DNA from 2 places in the Eubacterium sp. 1001713B170207_170306_E7 genome. Region 1 is predicted to be linked to the other one. Evidence: a T-box and tRNA genes for the amino acid it is inferred to sense, from the RefSeq annotation. Region 1 holds a T-box; the other holds one or more tRNA genes.

The links. The T-box of region 1 lies ahead of ileS (isoleucine--tRNA ligase). A T-box ahead of a tRNA ligase gene usually reads a tRNA of that ligase, here a tRNA-Ile.
Region 2: it encodes a tRNA-Ile, which carries the amino acid that the T-box ahead of ileS (isoleucine--tRNA ligase) is inferred to sense. The anticodon was not compared.

What each region holds. Positions count from the first base shown of each region.
Region 1 covers NZ_JADMVE010000002.1:119,577-123,992, forward strand. Annotated here, with positions in the region: tRNA gene I2B62_RS05925 (tRNA-His) at 191-275, opposite strand; gene I2B62_RS05930 (hypothetical protein) at 403-564, opposite strand; gene I2B62_RS05935 (hypothetical protein) at 819-1,085, opposite strand; gene I2B62_RS05940 (hypothetical protein) at 1,109-1,324, opposite strand; gene I2B62_RS05945 (hypothetical protein) at 1,311-1,505, opposite strand; gene I2B62_RS05950 (hypothetical protein) at 1,502-1,687, opposite strand; T-box leader at 1,817-2,048, shown strand; gene ileS (isoleucine--tRNA ligase) at 2,160-4,416, shown strand, end outside.
Region 2 covers NZ_JADMVE010000002.1:508,438-512,853, forward strand. Annotated here, with positions in the region: gene I2B62_RS07715 (cation-translocating P-type ATPase) at 1-1,557, shown strand, start outside; tRNA gene I2B62_RS07720 (tRNA-Pro) at 1,762-1,838, shown strand; tRNA gene I2B62_RS07725 (tRNA-Ile) at 1,863-1,939, shown strand; tRNA gene I2B62_RS07730 (tRNA-Phe) at 1,961-2,036, shown strand; gene I2B62_RS07735 (cobalamin-dependent protein) at 2,322-2,993, shown strand; gene I2B62_RS07740 (GntR family transcriptional regulator) at 2,993-3,694, shown strand; gene I2B62_RS07745 (GntR family transcriptional regulator) at 3,694-4,380, shown strand.

The DNA.
Region 1 (4,416 bases):
TATGAATAATCTTACAAAATTTTGGATATGTATAATAATCATGGTTTTAGATGGTATCTTTTATTTTTATTCAAAACGAAAAGATAAACAAAACAAAAATAATAAATTGTCAAATATATGCTTTGCTTTAAATATTCTTCTCATTATTGGAATAATTATTTTATAATAAAAACCAATTGGCTAAATTAAACGGAAAGGGCCGGATTCGAACCGACAATCCCTGTATTCATTGTTGTTATACGCGCGTCAGACTTTACCACTTAAGCTACCTTTCCACGTGTAATAAGAAAGCCCGTCCACCAACCTAAACAGGAAGGCCGACAGGCTTAAATAAGGGGGAGCCTAACAGGGCAAAAGATGATCAGCAAAGATGATAAAGGCTATACCCTGTCGGGCTTGTGTCTAGTTGACAGAGGTGCTCAGTAAGCGCTTGCCCACGTTAAAGGCAAGAATCCCGATTGCAATTACAACACCAGCCGTCATGATGGGAATAAGCATATCCCCGATCTGTAGGGCCGCGTCTGTAAAGATTTTGATGATCGCAGTAGATGTCTCAGCAGCCATAATGCTCTCCTTTCTGTCCTTATTTTATTGAAGTCCGCAGCGCAACCCAGAGGGAACGCAAAGCGAAGCTTAATAACCATACACCAGTCCCAAAAGCGAGACCGATAAACATGCCTTGAATAAAGTAGATAAATAATTCGGGGTTCAATGTATCCGACTCCATTCGATCGCCACAATCATGGCGAGAATTCCACCAAAGATCAAACCAGCGATCACAAGTTCATACTGGATAATGATATCTCCGGTCATGATGGTTAGATGGCGGCGTTCTGGGACGCTTGAATTGAAACCAGATTGCCGCGTTCATCAAAGAATAACTGAACGGCTTTATCCACCAGATCGGTGATATTGAAGTCTAACTCATCAAGAAATTTCTGGGATAACCATTTATCAAGGGTCGCAAACCCGACCACATCTTTTTGTTTCTTCATAAAGTAGGCGTTCGCGCCTTTTACCGTCTTTCCGGTTTTCTTGCTTTCATATTCGACTTGTCGAATACCCACTAATACATAATCATTCATAATGTTTTCTCCTTTTTCGTTTTTTATTTATCTTTTGTATTATAATGATAGTGAATTTTCTGTCCGAGATAGACAGGCGGTTGACAGATAATGATACAATCTCCATCTGTACTGATATGAATCCAGGGAAGCATATCATTATATTCTTCCTGAAAGACCGCATCGTTATAGAGCTTTTTCAGTTCCTCGAGAGTTAAGGTCAAACAAGGCGGCGATTTTTCCTTTTTAAGTCGTCTCATGGGGGTCACCTTCATAAATCAAATTAACAAAGCTCAATAACTGGTCTAAATCATGTCGGTACAATTTATCATGATCAATTTGGGAAAATTTATCGGCACCACACTCAAAACCATAAAAGAAAGATGAAACGCTTAAAGAGCTGATATAATACAATAATTGGTCTTTTTGTTGTTCTGTCATTTTTTATTCTCCTCCTCAGCATCAAACGCATTATACAGAAAGTTAATAAAATCAAATTCCGGGTCAGACTGGCTGTAAAGAGATAGATCATTATCCAGAGCCGAAGCACGTCCCAGATCGTAGTTATAATGAAAAGCTTTTGTTGCAAGCTCCATCAGTTCGGAGCGTTGCGCATGTGTCATGCAAAAACCCCCTTAAAAAGTTCATTTGTTCTATGCGTTTTATTTTACAACTCAAGTTTTCTTCAGGTTTTAAAGAATTGACTTGATTTTCTTCAGAAAATTAGGTAAAATAGACTTCATGTATGAATATGAAAGGCAATGACGAGGACGCTGTGATCCCGTCGTTTTCCAGAGAGATAATCCGCGGGCTGAAAGATTATTAAAACAACGATCATGGAAATCACCTTTGAGCTGGGTTTCTGAGCCGTCGGGTTAGGAAACCACGGGAAACCGTTATCTTAAATAAAGTGGGCAGACCCCGCCAGAGGCGCAGTCTGTCAATTTGGGTGGTACCGCGGAGTTTTACAGCTTCGTCCCTGCGCGGCAGGGACGGGGCTTTTTTTAATGGGCCAGAGAGCGCGGCTGTTTCGGGCTTCAGGCTCCATTTATGCAATAAAGACAGACCTTTGAAATATAAATTCAGGAGGAGAAAATGGCAGTATTTAAAAACCTATCCAACACAAGTGTCAGTGAGACTGAAAATAAAATTGCCAGTCACTGGGAGGAGATGGACATCTTAGACAGAACCATCAAAAACCGTGACGACGCGGAAAACTTTGTATTCTATGAGGGGCCGCCGACCGCCAATGGTAAGCCCGGGATCCACCATGTGATCGCCCGTACCCTTAAAGACTCGGTCTGTAAGTACCAGACCATGAAGGGGTACCGCGTACTGCGTAAGGCCGGCTGGGATACCCACGGCCTACCGGTTGAGATCGAGGTTGAAAAACAGCTGGGCATCAGCAGCAAGCCGGAGATCGAAGCCTACGGCATCGCCGAGTTCAATAAAAAATGCAAGGATTCCGTTTTCAGCTATGAAAAGCAATGGCGTGAAATGAGCAAGCGCATGGGCTACTTCATCGACATGGAAAACCCCTACATCACGCTGGACAACAACTACATCGAATCCGTCTGGTGGATTTTAAATAAGTTCTTTAACGAGGGCTTTATTTACGAGGGACATAAAATTCTGCCCTACTGCCCGCGCTGCGGTACCGGCCTGGCGTCCCACGAGGTCGCCCAGGGCTACCAGGAAATCAAGACCAATACCGTTGTCGCGGCTTTCAAACGCGCCGACGCCGACGAGTACTTTCTGGTCTGGACCACCACCCCGTGGACTCTGGCCGCCAATGTGGCCCTGGCTGTCAATCCGGAGGCGGATTACATCCGGGCCAGGAGCAAGGGCGAGGTCTACATCTGCGCCAAGGTGCTGGCGCCCAAGCTGCTCGGCGATGACTATGAGGTCCTCGAGGAAATGAAGGGGAAAGCGCTGGAAAACATTCCCTACGAACGCCTTATGGACTTTGTGCCCGTGCCGCCGAATAAAAAGGCCTTTTTTGTTACCTGTGCCGACTATGTCACCACCGAGGACGGTACCGGCGTGGTTCATATCGCCCCGGCTTTTGGGGAGGATGATTATCAGGTTGGCCGCAAGTACAACCTGCCCGTGCTTCAGCCTGTGGGTGAGGACGGGAAATATACCGAAACCCCGTGGAAGGGCCGCTTTGTCATGGAAGAAGGCCTGGACATTGAGATCATCACCTGGCTCAAGGAAAACGGCAAGCTGTTTAAAAAGGAAAAGGTGCTTCACAACTATCCACACTGCTGGCGCTGTAAGACACCGCTTCTGTACTACGCAAAACCGAGCTGGTACATCGAGATGACCAAGATCAAGGACCGCCTCATCGAAAACAATAACGGGGTGGACTGGTATCCCGAATTTGTGGGCGAAAAACGTTTTGGCAACTGGCTCGAAAACCTCAATGACTGGGCCATCTCCAGAAGCCGCTACTGGGGGACACCGCTGCCCATCTGGCGCTGTGACGACGAAAACTGCGGCGAGCTGGCCTCTGTGGGCTCAAGGGTAGAGCTGGCGGAAAAAGCCATTGAGGACATCAGCGAGGACATTGAGCTTCACCGCCCCTATGTGGACGACGTTCACCTGCGCTGTCCAAAATGCGGCAAGCCCATGACCCGTGTCAAGGATGTGATCGACTGTTGGTTTGACTCTGGTTCCATGCCCTTTGCCCAGTATCACTACCCCTTTGAAAACAAGGAGCTGTGGGAAAGCCAGTTCCCGGCTGATTTCATCTGTGAGGGCATCGACCAGACCCGCGGCTGGTTCTACTCGCTGCTGGCCATTTCGTCCTTTGTCACCGGGAAATCCCCCTACAAAAAGGTGCTGGTCAACGACCTGATCCTCGACGCTGAGGGCCAGAAAATGTCCAAATCCAGAGGGAATACGGTCAACCCCTTTGAGTTGTTTGACCAGTACGGCGCCGACGCCCTGCGCTGGTACCTGCTCTACGTATCCCCGGCCTGGACGCCCACCCGTTTCGACGTCGAGGGCCTGAAGGAAGTACAGAGCAAATTCTTCAACACCCTGAAGAACACCTACAACTTTTTTACCCTGTATGCCAACACCGACGACGTGGACCCGAGAACCTTCTTTGTGGATTACGATAAGCGTCCGGAAATCGACCGCTGGATCCTGTCTAAATACAACCGCCTAGTGCAGGAGGTCCGCGGCGAGATGGAAATCTACGATCTCACCAAGGCGGTCCGCAAGATCCAGAACTTTGTCAATGAGGATTTATCCAACTGGTACATTCGCCGTAACCGCCGCCGTTTCTGGAGCAGTGAGCTGACCGAGGACAAGAAAGCCGTCTACAATACGACCTTCGAGGTAC
Region 2 (4,416 bases), 390 kb from region 1:
CTCGGGCATTACAAGACCCTGGTTCAGGAGCTGTACTGCATCGAGACCCTGGCCCGGGTCGATGTGCTCTGCCTGGATAAAACCGGCACCATCACCGAGGGCAGCATGGAGGTCAAATCCATTGATCTGGTCAATAACGCCAAGGATCCGGCCAAGGCCCTGCGCGCCATGGTGAATACCCTGACCGATGACAACTCCACCTTCCAGGCTCTGAAGGACAGCTTTAACGGCGAGGCCCCCAAATGGCGGGCAGTGAAAACCGTGCCCTTTTCCTCGGCCCGCAAGTGGAGCGGTGTCAGCTTTGAGGCGCAGGGAACCTACGTGATTGGCGCGCCGGAGTTTGTCCTGAAAGACGGCTATGACACCTACCGGGATAAGGTCGAGGGCTACGCCGCGGAGGGCAACCGCGTGCTGGTGCTCGTCCATTCCGACAGCCCCTTCACCGGCGACAGCGGCCTGCCCGGGGATGTGCAGGTCATTGCGTTTTTGCTGCTGGGGGATAAAATCCGCAAGGAGGCCAAAAAAACCCTGGAATACTTTGCGGGCCAGGGCGTCGCCATCAAGGTGATCTCGGGCGACAACCCGCTGACCGTGTCCGAGGTGGCCTGCCGGGCAGGATTGATGGATGCTAAGAACTGCGTGGACGCCACCACCCTCGAGACCGATGAGGCCGTGGCGGCGGCAGCCCTCAAATACACGGTTTTCGGCCGCGTAACTCCGGGTCAGAAGCGGGTGCTGGTCAACGCCCTCAAGGCGGCGGGCCATACGGTGGCCATGACCGGCGACGGCGTCAACGATGTGCTGGCCCTGCGCGACGCGGACTGCAGCATCGCCATGGCCGCAGGGAGCGACGCTGCCCGCCAGGTGTCACAGCTGGTGCTGCTGGATTCCAATTTCTCCAGCCTGACCAAGGTGCTCATGGAGGGTCGCCGGGTCATCAACAATATCAGCCGCGCGGCATCGCTGTTCCTGGTCAAAACCATCTACTCCTTCCTGCTGGCCATCATCGTGATCGTGGCCAGCGAGGCCTACCCCTTTGTTCCGATCCAGCTCACCCTGATCAGCACCGTGACCATCGGAGTGCCGGCCTTTTTCCTGGCTCTGGAGCCCAATAAAAACCGGCTCTCCGGCAATTTCCTGGAGACTGTGCTTAGAAAGGCTCTGCCGGGCGCGCTGACCATTGTGGTGAACATCGTGGTGGTCATGATCATTGGCAATATCCTGCAGTTCAGCGTCAGCGAGCTGTCCACCATGGCCTGTCTGCTGACCGGTGTGACCGGGCTCATTATCCTTTACGGGGTCTGCCAGCCCCTCAACGTCCAGCGGACCATCCTGTTCTGGACCATGACAGTCGCCTATGTGGGCGCGGTGCTGTTCTTCCCGACGTTCTTCGCGGTGATCCCCTTTTACCCGACGAACTGGCAGGTTGTGCTGGTACTGCTGCCCATGCTGTTCCTTATTTATCCCATTATGCTGGTGCTCAAGGCCGCCATCAATAAAATTGAGCGATGGCTGGTGGCGCATAAAATACTGGATTTAAAACAGACGTCCCTGTAAATATTCTTCAACCCGTATCGCCATAATACGGGTTGTTTTTTTATTTTAAATTTTTGTTAAAAACGCTTGACGAAAGCTTAAGAATTATGCTAGAATAAGCAAGTCGTCAAGTGAGGCGGCGGCTGTCAGCGCGGTTTAGAAAACAAGTTTTAAAAAGTGCTTGACATTAAGTCTTAAAGATCATATAATGTAAGAGTTCTGTTTCGAGGTGTAGCGCAGTTTGGTAGCGCACATGGTTTGGGACCATGGGGCCGGAGGTTCGAATCCTCTCACCTCGACCATTTTTTTATCTGAACGATTATCAAGGGCCTTTAGCTCAGTTGGTCAGAGCATCCGGCTCATAACCGGCAGGTCCAGGGTTCAAGTCCCTGAGGGCCCACCAGTTTCTTTTTAAAATCAATAAGCCCAGATAGCTCAGTCGGTAGAGCAGAGGACTGAAAATCCTCGTGTCGGTGGTTCGATTCCGCCTCTGGGCACCACTCAGGAATATGTTTTAAGTCAGACAGCAGGTCTGGCGTTTTTTATTTGTTGGGAAAGACAGACCATATAGGCCGCTCAGACGAAAAAGCGAGAGCGTGTAACAGGCATCCGCCAGAAAAGAAGGCCTGTCGGTGGTTCGATTCCGCCTCTGGGCACCACTTAGGAATTTGTATTAAGTCAGACAACAGGTCTGGCATTTTTTATTTTTTGGAAAGTGCCGGAGCGGTGTTCAGAGTTGTATTTTTAAAGCCAATCAGTTATACTAGGCGTAAAGGTGATTTAAAATGAATACAGATATTTCGAGAGAAAAAATAAAAACAAACATCATTAAAAGCGTCACAGACCTGAATGAAAAAAAGACCATCCGCCTGGTAGAAAAAGCCCTCGGCGCAGGCGTGCCCATGAGCGACATCGCGGAGTACCTCCAGAATGGAATGGACAACGTGGGCGAGCTGTTTGAAAAAGAGGAGTACTTCATCGGTGATCTGATCATGGCCGGCATTATTTTTAAAGAGGTCATGAAGCTGGACAAGCGCAGCGCGGCGGATCAGAAGGAGGCCCCCGGCAGCCGGGGAACCATTCTGATCGGGACCATCCACGGCGATCTGCACGATATCGGCAAGGATATTTTCATCGGCCTGGCCTGTGTTAACGGCTTTAACGTCATCGACCTGGGCGTGGACGTGCTGCCTGAGGTTTTTATCGAAAAAATAAAAGAAGCCCGCCCCGAGATCCTGGGCTTCAGCGGCCTGCTGACCACGGCCGCCGCGGAGGTTAAAAAAACACTGAAGATGATTGATGACGCGGGCCTGCGCGACGGGCTCAAGATTATCGTCGGGGGCGGACTCATGCAGAAAGAGCAGGAGAGCGCCGGGGCCTACGCGGACGCCTATGTCAAAAACTCAGGAAGAGGTCTGGAATATTGCCTCGAATGGGCGGAGAATGGTTATAAATAATGGATATACCGATTTATGAAAAAATAGCAAATGATATAAAGGAAAAGATCAGCCTGGAGGTTTTAAAGCCCAACGACCCCATTCCCTCAGAGGCCGCCCTGTGCGAAACTTACAATGTGAGCCGGCTGACCGTGCGAAAGTCTTTGGAAATGCTGGTGCGTGACGGCCTGGTCTATCTGGTTCAGGGAAAGGGACACTTTGTCCGGAAAACAAACGGCAGCGACTACCGCCTGACTTTTAACGAGGTCAGCTTTGAGACCGCAGCGATCGACCAGATCCGCATTGTGGATGTCGATGTGATCGAATCGACAAAGGACCTGGTCTATACCCTGAAGATCCACCCCAACACGCGCGTGCTCAGAATCAGGCGTGTGCTCTATGAAAAGAAACAGCCCATCGGTTATGATATAAAATACATTCCCTACTACCCGGGCTTTCCGCTGATCGAGAAAGAGCTGGAGGCCAGAGACTTTGTCGAGATTCTGGCAGACCGTGTCTCGCCCTACTCGGTTCAGATTGATTTGAAGGTCACGCCGCAGACCGCGGGGCAGGAGACCGCCGGGCAGCTTGGAATGGACGAGGGCGGCGGAATCCTCATGGTTTCTCAGCTCCTGACCGATATTGAGCTTGGGGTGGTGGGCTATTGCGAAACCTTTTATAACGCGAAGCATGTAAAACTCAGTGCAGAATGGAGCAGATAATGGAAACAAAGCTTTATAAGGGCGTACAGAATGATCTCAAGAAGAAGATCGAGCGGGGCGTTTACCCCGAGGGCTATAAGCTGGAAAGCGAGAACAGCCTGTGTGCACAGTACAATGTCAGCAAGGTAACGCTGCGCAAGGCGCTGTCGAACCTTATTGAGGAAAACTATATCGAGTCCAGACCGCGGGTGGGATATTTTGTAAAGGCGGCAGAGCGGGGCGTATACCATTTCAGCTACAGCCTGTCCAATGTGCTCAATACCTACATTTCGGCGGAGGAGATTCTGGACGCGGCCTTCGGCGAGAGAGACGGCGTCAATGTATTTGAGATGACCAGGCGCTACGCCAACGATGACGACGAGTGGATCGCCCTCGAGCAGGTGCGGATCGCCTTCCGGCACACCCTGCCCGGTGAAAAGAATACGGAAAAGACCCGCGCCTATTACCGGACCCACGCCGAGGATATCCTGTCGCTCGCGGAGACGAAGAAAATGACCCTCGAGGTGTCTGTTGACAACGAGGCGGTCTGTGACGCCCTGGAGATTTTTTCGGACGAGGTGCTGCTAAAGGTGTCCGAGCAGTATTATGATGAGTACGGAAAACTGTTTGCCGAGGTGCGGGTGTATGTGCCGTCGGACTTCGCCGAGGTGCGGGCATGCAACAAGAGAAAGGAATCGAATATTTAAGGATTTTCTTTTTTGTTGACAATCTAATATTATCAT